DNA from 3 places in the Rhodococcus sp. B50 genome. Region 1 is predicted to be linked to each of the others. Evidence: riboswitches for the same ligand, from Rfam matches in the RefSeq annotation. Region 1 holds a riboswitch; each other region holds the start of a gene.
The links. Region 1 has a riboswitch for thiamine pyrophosphate ahead of thiO (glycine oxidase ThiO). Riboswitches for the same ligand answer to the same signal wherever they lie in the genome.

Region 1 (4,525 bases):
TGCGCCATCTCGGAAAGCAGGTGACTGGACACGAGCACCGTGCGGCCTTCTGCGGCGAGAGCCTGCATGAACCGCCGGATCCACACGATGCCCTCGGGGTCGAGGCCGTTGACCGGTTCGTCGAACAGCAGGACGCGCGGGTTGCCGAGCAGCGCGGCGGCAAGGCCGAGGCGCTGTGACATCCCGAGCGAGAAACCACCCGCACGCTTGCCCGCGACCTCCGTCAACCCCACCTGGCGCAACACCTCGTCGACGCGGGAGGCGGGCAGTCCGTTCGACGCGGCCAGCCAGGCGAGATGGGACCGCGCCGATCGATTGGGATGCACCCACTTCGCGTCGAGCAGCGCCCCGACGGTGGTGAGCGGCCGCGTCAGCTCCTGGTACGGCTTCCCTTCGATCAGTGCGGTTCCCGAGGTCGGCCGGTCCAGTCCCAGGATCATGCGCATCGTGGTGGACTTCCCCGCCCCGTTGGGGCCGAGGAAGCCGGTGACGATGCCGGGACGGACCGTGAACGTCAGGTCGTCGACCGCGGTCGTGGACCCGAAGGTCTTGGTCAAGCCGGTCACTTCGATCATGCGCACCACCCTACGTGCGGCTCGGGCGAGCGCATCCGATCACACACCCCGGAGCCGTACGCGGTGCGTCAGGGGACTCGTCGAGCGGGCCGTCGAAGGCGGTTCCTGTGCAATTGTCATGCCCGGGGATCGTACAGACCGAACGGTATCCGGTCGCGGAATAATCGGAACCGTCCTGAACACCAAGGTGCTCAGGGGTTTCCCGTAGCGGTCACGGTTCCATCGGTGAAGATGCCTGGGCCCAGAAGCGTTTCGGGATCCGTCCGGCGTGCCGCGCCCGGAATCCCGCTTCGACGGCGTGCCGCATCGCCGAGGCCATCAACGCGGGATCCTTCGCGCGGGTGACGGCGGTGGCGAGCAGGACTGCGTCGCACCCGAGTTCCATCGCGAGCGCGGCGTCGGAGGCGGTTCCGATCCCTGCGTCGAGGATCACCGGCACGCCCGCCGCCTCGACGATCATCTCGATGTGGTGCGGGTTCGAGATACCGAGACCTGTGCCGATCGGCGAGCCGAGCGGCATCACCGCGGCACATCCGACGTCCTCGAGGCGTCGCGCCAGGACCGGGTCGTCGGTCGTGTACGGCAGGACGACGAAGCCGTCGTCGACGAGTTGTTCGGCCGCCGAGACGAGTTCGATGGCGTCGGGCAGCAGTGTCCGTTCGTCGGCGATGACCTCGAGTTTCACCCAGTCGGTTTCCAGTGCTTCCCGGCCGAGCTGCGCGGTCAGCACCGCTTCCTTCGCGCCGCGGCAACCGGCCGTGTTCGGCAGCGGTTCGATATCGAGGCGGCGAAGCAGATCGAGGACACCGGTTCCGGAGGCCGCGTCGACACGGCGCATCGCGACGGTGGTGAGCTCGGTGCCCGACGCGACGAGCGCCTCCTCGAGCACGGCCAGGTTCGCCGCACCGCCGGTACCGGTGATCAGCCGCGATCCGAAGGTGCGGCCGGCGATGGTCAGTTCCGGCAGGTCGGCGCCGGGATCGCGTGTGTCAGCCACCCTGGACCGCCGTGAGGATCTCGACGTTCGCACCCCGGGACACCGGCTCCGACCAGCGTCCTCGCGGGCACACGACACCGTCGACGGCGACCGCGATCCCCTTCTCGGGCAGACCGAGCTCGTTGAGCAGCTGCGACACCGTCGGCGCCGCGTCGTAGTACTTGTCCTCACCGTTGACGGTGATGCCCACGGACACCTCGTTCGTCATCCCACACTCGCTTCCGTAATTCGTCGGGGACAGGCGTGTTTCGCATCGGCCAGCGACCGCCCGCCGAGTTCGGCGAGCACCGCGTCGACGGTGAGCGGCGTGAGCAGCACACCGTTGCGACCGTGCCCGGTCGCGGCGACGACACGATCGGAGACCCGGCCGATCAGCGGCAGATTGTCGGGGGTCATCGGGCGCAGGCCCGCGCTCGCCTCGGACAGTTCGTACTCGCCGAGCGCCGGAAAGATGATCTCGGCATCGGAGATCAGATCGCGCACGCCCGCCACCGTGACCTGCGTGTCGGACGCTTCGTACTGCGTCGCCCCCACCACGAGACCGTCGTGGCGCGGAACCAGATAGGCGGGGCGCCCGTGGACACTCGCGCGCACGGTGCGCTGCGGCGGCGGGGTCGCGCCCGGCCGCACCCGCAGGCGCAGGATCTCGCCCTTGACCGGGCGGACCGGAAGGTCCGGCCACAGACGTGCCGAAGCCACCCCGGCCGCGAGCACCACCTGGTCGTCCGGCAGGTCGGCCAGGTCGTGCACGGCGGCGCCCGAGAAACGGACCCCGGCGCCGGTCGCCGCGACATGCAGGGCGTCTACGAGCGCACGGTTGTCGACCGACGACTCGGTGGGGGCGAGCAGCCCGAGACGGACCTTCGGGCCCAGGGACGGCTCGAACTCCCGGATCTCGGCGCGGGAGAGCAGTTGCATCTCGTGCCCCTGCTCCCCCACCCATTCGGCGACGGTCCGCAGGTCGGCCGCATCGGCCGCGTCGAGCGCGACGGTCAGGGACGCCTCGGCGGTGAACACGTCGACGCCGGTCTCCGTGCGCAGCGCCTCCGCGAAGCCTGGCCAGCGGTCGAGAGAGGCCGCACCCAGGGACAGGACGTGGTCCTCACCGGGCCAGCCCTCGGACAACGGTGCCAGCATTCCTCCGGCCACCCACGAGGCTCCGCTACCGGGGTTCGGGTCGTGCACGGTCACGACGTGCCCCGCGCGGGCCGCGCGCCATGCGATCGACAGCCCGATCACTCCGCCACCCACGACGGCCACAGTTGCCATTGGTCCACCTCACTCCCTGCGCCGGCATGATCCGGGTCAGGTCATAACGGTCGGGGCCGGCAGGCCCCCTCTCAGCCCCGCGATCCCCGGGACTCCCGTGTCGTCACTTTCGCCCTAGAGGCTACCGTCTTGTCCGTGACCACCTATCGCGGCAACCATCCCGACCCGCGCGGCCGACTCGCGACCGCCCGGCTGTACCTGTGCACCGACGCCCGCCGGGACACCGGCGACCTCGCACGGTTCGTCGAGGAGGCCCTCGCCGGTGGGGTCGACATCGTCCAGTTGCGCGACAAGGACTCGGCCGGCGAGAAGAAGTTCGGACGGCTCGAGGCACGCGACGAGCTCGCCGCCCTCGAGATCATCGGCGAGGCGTGCGCGCGCCACGGAGCGCTCCTCGCCGTCAACGACCGCGCCGACATCGCGCTCGCAGCGGGCGCCGACATCCTGCACCTGGGTCAGGGCGACCTGCCGGTGCGGCACGCGCGGCAGATCCTCGGCGACGAGATCGTCATCGGCCGTTCGACGTCGAGCCGGGCGCAGGCCGCGCTCGCCGACATCGAGGAGGGCGTCGACTACTTCGCGTCCGGACCGGTATGGGACACCCCGACCAAGCCGGGCCGTACCGCCGCGGGGCTGGAGGTGACGCGCGAGGTCGCACAGTCGCAGCCGGCACGACCGTGGTTCGCGATCGGCGGGATCGACCTCGAGCGGCTCCCCGAGGTGCTCGACGCCGGTGCTACGCGAGTCGCGGTGGTCCGGGCGATCACGAAGGCAGACGATCCGCGGGCAGCCGCGGCTGCACTGAAGGCGGCTCTGCCGGCCTGAGCGTCGGTACAGCAGGCGGCTCTGCCGGCCTGAGCGTCGGTACAGCAGGCAGCTCTGCCGGCCTGAGGGCTACAGCCAGCCCAGCACGGCCGAGGGTGACATCGCGATCGTGCCCTCGGGCAACCGCGCGCGCAGGCCACGATCCGCGGTGACCACGACCGTCACCCCCGGGTCGACCACAACCGTCACGCCGGGATCGACCACGGCCGTCGCGATCGCGGCGAGCCGGGCCAGTTCGTCGTCGCCGCTGCCGTCCGCGGTGTGCACCGGGATCCGGACGTCGTCGATCGTCGCGTCGCGGGCGTGCCCTTCGAGGACCGCCTCGACGCGGGGCACCCAGCCGAACGAGCCGTCGGGAAATTCGACGGTGCGGGGCAGCGCCGCGGCGAGGTCGGCGAGCAGGGCATCGGTCGCACCGGGGCGGTCGCGCCACCACCCGGTGGGGCCACTGGCCCCGAGCACGTTCGCCGTGTCGAGCAGCATGCGCACCGGTGAGGTACGCAGCAACGGCCACGCCTCGGCGAAGCCGCTGTGCAGCGGCATCGTCTCGACGTCCGGTTCCGGCACCCAGCGCAGTTCGGTGCTCTCCTGGTTGAGGCTGGTCACGAGCGTCTCGGTCGCATCGGCGACGACGGTGGTGTAGGTCCACCCACCGGCGAGACCGGAGGTGACGCGTTCGGCTCGCACCGTCACGGCCTCGACGTCGATCCCGGCCTCCTCGTGCGCCTCCCGCACGGCTGCGTCGACGGTGCTCTCGTGCGAGTCGCGGGCACCACCGGGAAGGGCCCAGGTCCCACCCTGGTGCGACCATGCCGCCCGGTGCTGCAGGAGTACCGCGGGGCGACCGTCCGCCAGCGGA
Region 2 (4,525 bases), on a different contig from region 1:
GGTTGGGCGTCGGTAGTCGGCTCCGTGGGTGATCAGTTGCGAGATCGTCTCCACTAGTTGCGGATCCTGCCGCGTGGGGGTCGTTTCGTCCGGATGGTCCATGTAGTACTGGGTGCGGCGGTCGAGTTCGTTGGGATCGAAGATGCCTGCCTCGATGCCGTGGTGGATCATCGCGTGCATCCAGTGCTCGTAGTATTGCGAGGTCAGATAGTCGTGCGGGGGAATCTGTTCCATCGCGCCCCGGAATTGGTCGAGATTGAACGCGCCGGCCAGCGCCATCGCCGGAAACATCGTCAAAACTGACCGCTCCCAATCGGAGTGGAAAACAGGTTCATCGGATTCGGGGTTGACGGGGCCTAGGCCGGCGCGGCCACCGAGATCGTGGATTCCATCCATGAAATGCTCTCCTTGTGCCGTGAGTCACCAACCCTATGCGCCCTCGCCTAATGCGTCAATACGTCATGACCTAATGACGTGTACCGTTTTGTTACCGCCGGACAGGGCGATCCGAGCTGCGGGCTGTCCGGACGTAGCGGCGTCAGCGCGAGTCGCTCCGTGGAGGAAGTGAACCTCCCCGTCAGCCGTTTGGAGGCGCGATCTTGGAGACCGATCCTGTGGACGGGCTGCGTACAGTGGAGCGCCGCACTCGCGTGTGTCGGCACAGCGTTGTGGCAGTCATTCTTGTTCTTGCTTGTATTGCCCCGACGCGCTATGGACAGCCCAGCAGTTGGTCGCCAACCTGAGTTCAATTGCTGCGCATTCATTCTGCCGTCGACAGCGCCGACGGCAACAAATTCAACCACACTGCTGCCCGCTTCGGCTACTGGAAGACGCTCGTCTATTCCTGTCGGAAGGAGCGGTGAACCGTCTGCATTCGGAGGTATCTCATAAGATGCTGAACTGTGGCCAGATGTGCCGCAGTGAGACGTGCACAAAGGAGGATGGAGAATGAAGCCAGAGCCACCCCCGAGAGGGAACCAGACCTCACCGGGGCAGAAAGTCTCGACCTCCGCATCCGGTCCCGATCCGACAGAGGAGGATCTGGCAGCCGTCATCGTCGCCTTGACCGGGATCGACATCGCGCCAAACAGCGATGACGCGGAGCCTGATCGTAGTCGGAAGCAATCCTGACGACACTGATGCATAGACGACCTGAGAGGTGCACACGGCGGTCCCGGAGGTTTCGCATCCGCCCGCCGAAGATCGAAGCGGTAGGCGGACGCAACCACGTCGAGGTGATCAAGACGCATACCCTGGACTTCGGTACCAGAAATCGTGGTCTCGAACTTACCCGATGGCGGGATACAGTTCCGTGCCAGTCGCTTTCGTCAAATAGAGCTGCTGTCTGAGTCGGTCCTCGCTCAAAGTAACGGTGCCCCGAGGTAGCTGAAACTCGCCGTGACGCATTGCTGCGGCGATCCGCTCGCTATACTCGGCTTTCCGGGCCGCCTGCCACCATATGTGAACTGCCTCGAATACAGACTCGCTCAACGTCGACAGCGGCGGTGCCCAAGGACCGAACTCCGCCTGGTACCTCTTCAGAAGCGAGGCGTTGCCATCCGTTTGCAATCTTTGGAAGTACCCCGAGACGGTGTAGAGGCCACGGGCCGCTTCGTCGCCGATATACGTCAGCGTGGACTCTTCCAAGGCCGGCGCAAGTGTAATGCACTGATCCCGCAATCCCATTGCATAGCACTGCCGTTCGAAGGCAACAGCATCAGCTCCGTCGAAGGTCGACAGTACGATGTCGGCACCCGATTTCTGGATCGCTTCGATGATCGGGGCGAAGTCTCGAGTCCCCATGGACGCGAACTTTTCTCCGACGACTCGGGCGCCGTACCGGGGCAACAGTTGGCGAGCCAAGCCGTGTGTCGTGCGGGGCCAACAATAATCGTCACCGGCCAGAAACCATCGTCGCACCCCCTCCATCCGCATGAGCGGCTTCACGGCTGCTGCCAACTGGTCGTCCGGCCGCTCACCGAGCTGGAGACGGAGACGATCGCCGCTCCCTCCTTCGTTCATGACCGGCTGCACCAGCAGCACGGGTGCATCGCTGAGTGCCTCGGCAACGGCGGTGTAGGTAGCCGATGTGGCGGCGACCAGGATGGTCCGGCAACCTGCCTGGACGAGTCGCCGCGCTTCCATGACGCCGGTCTCCGGGTCTGTGGCGTCATCACCCACGATCAACTCGACTGGACGGCCGTGGATACCGCCCTCAGCATTGATTTCCTCCAGTGCCAGCATGGCAGCGTTGTCGATTGAGGTGGCGAAAAGACTGCCGGGTCCGGATTTCGACGTCAACAAGCCCAAACGGGGACGGGAAGAGGCGTTTTGAGAGGTGGGGAACCCTCGACGGCGCATCAGCCATTCCAATCCAGGCTGGTCGAGTTCGGCGATAAGCCGAACCCTCGTGCCACCATTTGCGGCTTCGAAACGGAGTTTGATACGCCCTCGCCAAGGCTGGTCGTGCACGATATCGAGGTACGCATGCGGACGTGCGGCAGCAATACGGCCGAGGATTTCGATCGGCTTTGCTCCGGAACCGCTGAGGTGGACCGCCATACGCACGGCGGCACCGGGTTCGACCCGATCGCATACCGCGCCGAACAGCCATCCCGCCTCCGCGCCTGCTCCGAAAAGACTGTAGGCCGCCGAGGGTGGGGATGCGGTCCACTCTTCCGCGTGCAGTACGAGCTGGGTCACCGTGTTCCCTGGAAGCTATGCGCGTCGCAAGGTTGTGTCGGTGATAGCGGTGCGGTCTGCGGCCTCCACGGCATCTGCCAGCGCTCCTCGGAACAAGTCGTGCAACATCGCGATGACGTCCCGGGCGGGACCGGCGGGGTCGACCGAATAGAAGCGGAAGCGGCCAACCTTACGTTCGGTGACCAATCCCGCATGCCGCAGGATTCGGAGGTGGTTCGAGACCCCGGTGCGTCCCACGCTGTCGATCTGTTCGACCAGTTCGTTCACACTGCATTCATCGCGCTCTGCCAGCACAGTGAGAATGGCTCGCCGTACAGGGTCGGCGAGGGCATCGAAGGCCAGCTGTGCGGACAAGGTCCCGGTCTCCTCGAGTCAGCAGTCAATGACATATAGAAGAGTACCTCCTTGCAGCTCGTAAAGGAGGGGCCGAGCTCGCGGCCTCGGAGGGCAGGGGCAGCTACATCTGCAGTGGGACGAGGCGGGTGTTAGGGTCGGTGCCGTCCCCACGGGAGCCCTATTGCAGGGGCTGAGATCGGGCTGAGGCAGCCTGCGACCGTCGAACCTGCCCGGGTAATGCCGGCGAAGGAAGTAGGAACGATTCCGATGAGTGCATCCAATTCGCATGCCCTGAGCTATGTCCACGACGAGGAACACGACGTGCGTGTGCCTGTCACGGAGATCCGTTTGGACGACTCTCCCGGCGGGGTGCCGAACCCGCCGTTGCGGGTCTACCGCACTGCAGGGCCCGGCAGCGACCCGCTGGTCGGGCTCCCGCCGGCGCGCGCCGACTGGATTGCTGCTCGCGGCGACGTCGAGCACTACTCGGGGCGAGAGCGGGATCTGCTCGACGATGGCCGCTCGGCGGTGCGGCGTGGAGAGGCGTCCCGGGAGTGGAAGGGGCCCCGACCTGTCCCGGTACGAGCGAAGACCGGCCGGACGGTCACGCAGATGCACTATGCCCGGGCCGGGATCGTCACCCAGGAGATGCGGTTCGTGGCACTGCGGGAGAACTGCGACGTGGAACTGGTGCGCTCGGAGGTGGCGGCAGGGCGGGCAATCATCCCGGCCAACGTCAACCATCCCGAGTCCGAGCCGATGATCATCGGCAAGTCCTTCCTGGTGAAGATCAATGCCAACATCGGCAACTCAGCGGTGACCAGCTCCATCGTCGACGAAGTCGACAAGATGCGCTGGGCCACCCGCTGGGGCGCGGACACAGTGATGGACCTGTCCACCGGCGAAGATATCCACACCACCCGAGAGTGGATCATCCGCAACTCCCCGGTGCCGATCGGCACGGTGCCGATTTACCAGGCCCTGGAGAAGGTCGCCGGCCAGGCCGACGCGCTGACGTGGGAGATCTTCCGCGACACCGTGATCGAGCAGTGTGAGCAGGGCGTGGACTACATGACCATCCACGCCGGGGTGCTGCTGCGATACGTACCGCTGACGGCCGAGCGGCTCACCGACATCGTCTCCCGAGGGGGTTCGATTATGGCCGGTTGGTGTCTCGCCCATCACGAAGAGAATTTTCTCTACACCCACTTCGACGAACTGTGCGAGATCTTCGGTCGCTACGACGTCGCATTCTCCCTCGGCGACGGGTTGCGGCCCGGGTCGATCGCCGACGCCAACGACGCCGCGCAGTATGCCGAGTTGGACACCCTTGCCGAACTGACCACCCGTGCCTGGGCTTATGACGTTCAGGTGATGGTCGAAGGTCCTGGCCATGTTCCGATGCATCTGGTGCGGGAAAATGTGGAGCGGCAGCAGAAGTTATGTCATGGAGCGCCTTTCTACACACTGGGGCCGCTGGTGACCG
Region 3 (4,525 bases), 2.7 Mb from region 1:
GCCCCGGTGATGGATCGGACGGATCGCGTCGGAGTCCAGGAATGCGCCGCCGGCCCGGTCGACGAGGACACCGCCGTCGTCCCACGAATCCCACAGTGCGCACAGCACGTCGATGAACTCCTCCGCCCGCGCATACCGCTCCGCGTGCGGCGGGAGCGCGTCGAATCCGTGGTTGCGCGCTTCGTCGTCGAACATCGAGGTGACGATATTGGCTCCCACGCGGCCACCACTGATGTGGTCGAGCGAGGCCAGCATCCGCGCAGCGTGGAACGGCGTGAAGAAGCTCGCCGAGACGGTGGTGACCAGACCGATGTGCTCGGTCGCGCGCGCCATCGCCGCCAGCGCGGTGAGCGGTTCGAGGAACCAGGTGGTGCCCGCCGTGTACTTCGGGTTGACGCTGTGACCGTCCGCGAAGAACACGGCGTCGAGGCGTCCTCGTTCGGCGGTGCGGGCCAGTTCCTCGAAATACGTGATGTCGCCGATGCGTTCGGCGGCGGAGTCGGGATGCCGCCATGCCGACGAGTGGTGCCCGACGCCGTAGAGGAAGGCGTTGAGGTGGAGGGTGCGCGGTCCGGGCATCAGTTCATCACCAGTCCCCCGTCGACCACCAGGTTCTGCCCCGTAACCGCCCGCGACCAGTCGGATGCGAAGAACAGCACCGCGGCCGCGAAATCCTCGGGGGTGGTGACCTTCCGCAGTGGCGTCGACGACGCGATGAGGTCGAACACCGCCTCCGGTGTCGCCGACGATGCGTCGGTCGTGCGCAGCAGACCGCCGGAGACCATGTTGACGCGGATCCCGTCGGGGCCGAGGTCGGCGGCGAAGGTGCGGGTCAGCGACAGCAGCGCGGCCTTGGCTGCGGTGTAGTCGTGGTACGGGACCACCGGATGCTGGAACAGATTGGTGCCGATGTTGACGACGCTGCCGCGCCCGGCTTCCCGCATGCCCGGCAGCGCGGCCTGGATGACGTTGACGGCACCGCCGACGACTCCGTCGAACTGCGCACCGAAGGCGGCATATCCGATCTCGTCTGCCTTGGCGCGGGCGTCGCCGTTGAACGAGAAGTCGGGCAGTGCGTTGTTGACGACCGTGGTGACGGGACGTCCGAAGTGCTCGCGAGCTTGTGCGAACAGCGACTCGACCTCGCCGCGGTCGGTGACGTCGGCCTTCAGTGCGACGGCCCGCCCGGATCCGATCTTGTCGGCCAGTTCGTGGGCGCTCTCACCGCTGCGTCGGTAGTCGAGAACGACTGCGGCTCCTTCGTCGGCGAACGCCTGCGCGATGCTCTGGCCGAGACCGCGACCGGCACCGGTGATAAGGACGACCTGGTTCTGCAATGACATTTCTGTGCCTTCCCTGTGTGGGGAAGGGTGCGTGAGGGCAACAGACCTCAGGCCTGTCGCCGGCTCGGCATCCCTTCGCTCGCATAATCGAGATCAGGTTCGACGGGTGTTCTCTCAGCCGTTTCCGGCACCCCGTGTCGAGTCCTGCGCACAGGTTACACCTCGGGATCTCGACCCCTCCGAGACCGTCGGCGCCGGCATTCATCAGATCGTCACACCACCGACGCGGGAACTTAGCTCAGATCGGCGTTAAAATGGGCCTTTCCTGTCCCGACCCGTGAAAGGAGATTCCGACGCACTCGCCGGCCCCCTACAACGCTCCCTATGTCTCCCTTTCTCAGCAGGTCGGAGACGCCCCGCCACTCGACCGCACCCCGGTTCCCGGACCCTCGAGACACGAGGACGTCGTGTGGTTCGAGGATCGCTACGCGATCCCCATCACCACGACCACGCCCGACGAGGCGCAGATCGAGGACGTGCTGTTCCTGCGCCGCGTGCTCGACCGGGCACGCATCGACTACCTCCTCGTGCGCGACGACAGCGAACGTCCGATCCTGGCGATCGATCGGTCCGACCGTACGAGGCTGCGTGCCGCCCTGGCCGAGGGGTGCGCCGGCGAGCCCTTCTACTCGAAGGCCGTCGGTTCGAAGCGACGCTCGGTCCTCGTCGCGGACGGACGCCTGTCGCGTGACAAGAAGGACCGGGTGTTCCGGCTGTTCCGACCGCGGGTCGAGCTCACCAGCGGGTTGCGCTACGGTGCGTCGAACGGCGTGGAGATCGAACTGTGGACCTACACCGACGACGAGGTGATCATGCCTCGCCCGAACGCTCTCACCCGCACGACCGCACTGCGCGACGAGATGCGTCGGACGACCGTGGAACGGTACGGGCAATTGTGGCCGACCATCGAAGGGATGTTCGACCGGCATCCCGGCGATATCCCGTTCGAGATCGACCTCGTGTTCTCGTGGGTCGACGGGTCGTCGAAGTCGTTCCAGGCCAAGCGCGCGAAGCTCATGCAGAACTATGTCGTCGGCGAAGGTGACGACTCGCCGGCGCGCTATCGGCAGATCGACGAACTCAAGTACGCCCTGCGTTCGGTCCACATGTATGCGCCCTGGGTGCGGCGGATCTTCGTCGCTACCGACTCGCCGCGACCGGCTTGGCTCGCCGACGATCCGCGCGTGACGTTCGTGCGCAGCGAGGAGTTCTTCACCGATCCGTCCGCGCTGCCCACCTACAACTCGATGGCGGTCGAGGCGCAGCTGCACCACATCCCGGGACTGTCCGAGCATTTCCTGTACTCCAACGACGACATGTTCTTCGGTCGACGGGTGAGCCCGAGCCTGTTCTTCTCCGGCGGCGGTGTCGGCAAGTTCATAGAGTGCGACGTGCGGATCGGCCTCGGCCGAAACAACGCGTCGCGCAGCGGGTTCGAGAACTCCGCCCGAATGAACCGCAAACTCCTGCAGGACCGCTTCGGGGTCACCATCACTCGGCACCTCGAACACACACCGGTCCCGCTGCGCAGGTCGATCATGGCGGAGATGGAGCGCGAGTTCGCGGACGAGTTCGCGGCGACGGCGGCGAGCCCGTTCCGGGCGGCCGACAACATCTCGGTGACGAATTCCTTCTACCACTACTACACACTGTTGACCGGCCGTGCGGTGCAGCAGACGACGGCGAAGGTGGAGTACGTCGACACCACGGTGAAGACCGGGCTGCGCCGCCTGGACACGATCCTGGCGCGCCGTAATCTCGACCTGTTCTGCCTCAACGACGGCAGCACGCCCGAGGTCGACCTGGAGCTGCGCACCGCGAAGGTCACGCAGTTCCTCGAGCGGTACTACCCGATTCCGGCGCCCTGGGAAGCCGACTATCCCGGCTGACGCGAGAACTCGGCGGGACTGCTCCGGTCCCGCCGAGTCCGATCAGACGCGAACGATGAGGTCGGGGTTCTCCGGTATGCGGATGCCGGCTTCGGCGAGTCGCCGCACGGTGTCCTCCGCGGAATGGGGTCGACCGGTGGTGGCGTAGCTTCCGCTGGGCACCACCGAGTGAACGATGGTCTCCGGGTAGACGTGCACCAGGTTGAACCCCTGAGCGCCGTCGTGTCCGCGCTGCGACCCCACCGGAACGTTCAGATCCTGCGTGTAGCAGGTCGACGAGGCGACGGACACCGGGATGCCCGCGAACGTGGCCGAGGTCGAGTAGTGCAGGTGGCCGCCGAGGATGGCGCGCACATCGGTGCCGCGCAGCACTTCGGCGAGGCCCGCTTGGTCGCGGAGCTCGACGAGCACGGCCATGTCGAAGACGCTCGGCACCGGCGGATGATGCAGTGCGAGAACGGTACCGAACGGGGCGGGTGTCGAGAGCTCGTCGGCCAGCCAGGCGAGCTGCTCGGCAGAGACTTCGCCGTGGTGGTGACCCGGAACCGAAGTGTCGAGCGTGATGATCCGCAGCCCGCCGATCATGCGGACTTCGTCGATGGGCGTGCCGGCGGGCGCTTCGTCCAGGAGTTCTTCTCGGAAAACGGCCCGGTCGTCATGGTTACCCATGGCCCAGACGATCTCGGCGCCGAGCGCCGCTGCCAGCGGCTCGACGAGACCGCGGAGCTTGCGGTAGGCGTCGGGTTGACCGCGATCGGCGAGGTCGCCGGTGAACACCAGAGCGTCGGGACGGACCTGCGAGGCACGGATGTCCTCGAGGATCAGTCCGAGGCGAGTGTCGGCGTCGACGGTGCCGTAGAGGAGTTCGTCTCCACCGACGAGGTGTGTATCGGTGAGATGAAGGAGGGTGTGCGAAGGTCTGGGATATTCGGCTGTTCGCTCAGGGGCTGGAGAGCTGCCCATGATCTCTCACTTCCATTCGCCCGTTTCGGGGCACTCGATCGCCATCAACGGTAGCGATTGTGTTTCTACGACTCCATGGCTTCTGGATCACATCGAGACCCTGAACCCGCGGCGAACACCCCGTTACCGCGCGGTGAGCTGCGGAAATGGACACCCGGACACCGGATGGTGATCTGGCTCACAACCCGGGATCGATACGCACCTCTGCATCCAGTGCGTCCCGCAGCACGGCATCGATCTCGTCGCTCGGGTGCATGGGCAGAGTGTGGTGGGTACCGACGGTCAGCGTGACGGCCCGGCAGGACGGTAGGGCCTTCCGTACAGTACGTG

Region 2: linked by a shared signal. The riboswitch ahead of thiC (phosphomethylpyrimidine synthase ThiC) and the one ahead of thiO (glycine oxidase ThiO) in region 1 are both predicted to bind thiamine pyrophosphate.
Region 3: linked by a shared signal. The riboswitch ahead of GON09_RS10620 (3-oxoacyl-ACP reductase) and the one ahead of thiO (glycine oxidase ThiO) in region 1 are both predicted to bind thiamine pyrophosphate.

The regions. Positions count from the first base shown of each region.
Region 1 covers NZ_WPAG02000002.1:4,949,187-4,953,711, reverse strand. Annotated here, with positions in the region: gene GON09_RS23035 (ABC transporter ATP-binding protein) at 1-575, opposite strand, end outside; gene GON09_RS23030 (thiazole synthase) at 787-1,572, opposite strand; gene thiS (sulfur carrier protein ThiS) at 1,565-1,780, opposite strand; gene thiO (glycine oxidase ThiO) at 1,777-2,841, opposite strand; TPP riboswitch at 2,838-2,950, opposite strand; gene thiE (thiamine phosphate synthase) at 2,977-3,666, shown strand; gene GON09_RS23010 (NUDIX hydrolase) at 3,736-4,525, opposite strand, start outside.
Region 2 covers NZ_WPAG02000003.1:308,731-313,255, reverse strand. Annotated here, with positions in the region: gene nthB (nitrile hydratase subunit beta) at 1-396, opposite strand, end outside; gene GON09_RS25875 (substrate-binding protein) at 1,288-2,703, opposite strand; gene GON09_RS25870 (ArsR/SmtB family transcription factor) at 2,719-3,057, opposite strand; TPP riboswitch at 3,199-3,308, shown strand; gene thiC (phosphomethylpyrimidine synthase ThiC) at 3,307-4,525, shown strand, end outside.
Region 3 covers NZ_WPAG02000002.1:2,258,651-2,263,175, forward strand. Annotated here, with positions in the region: gene GON09_RS10615 (LLM class flavin-dependent oxidoreductase) at 1-579, opposite strand, end outside; gene GON09_RS10620 (3-oxoacyl-ACP reductase) at 579-1,343, opposite strand; TPP riboswitch at 1,397-1,488, opposite strand; gene GON09_RS10625 (stealth family protein) at 1,751-3,232, shown strand; gene GON09_RS10630 (phosphodiesterase) at 3,275-4,195, opposite strand; gene GON09_RS10635 (alpha/beta fold hydrolase) at 4,374-4,525, opposite strand, start outside.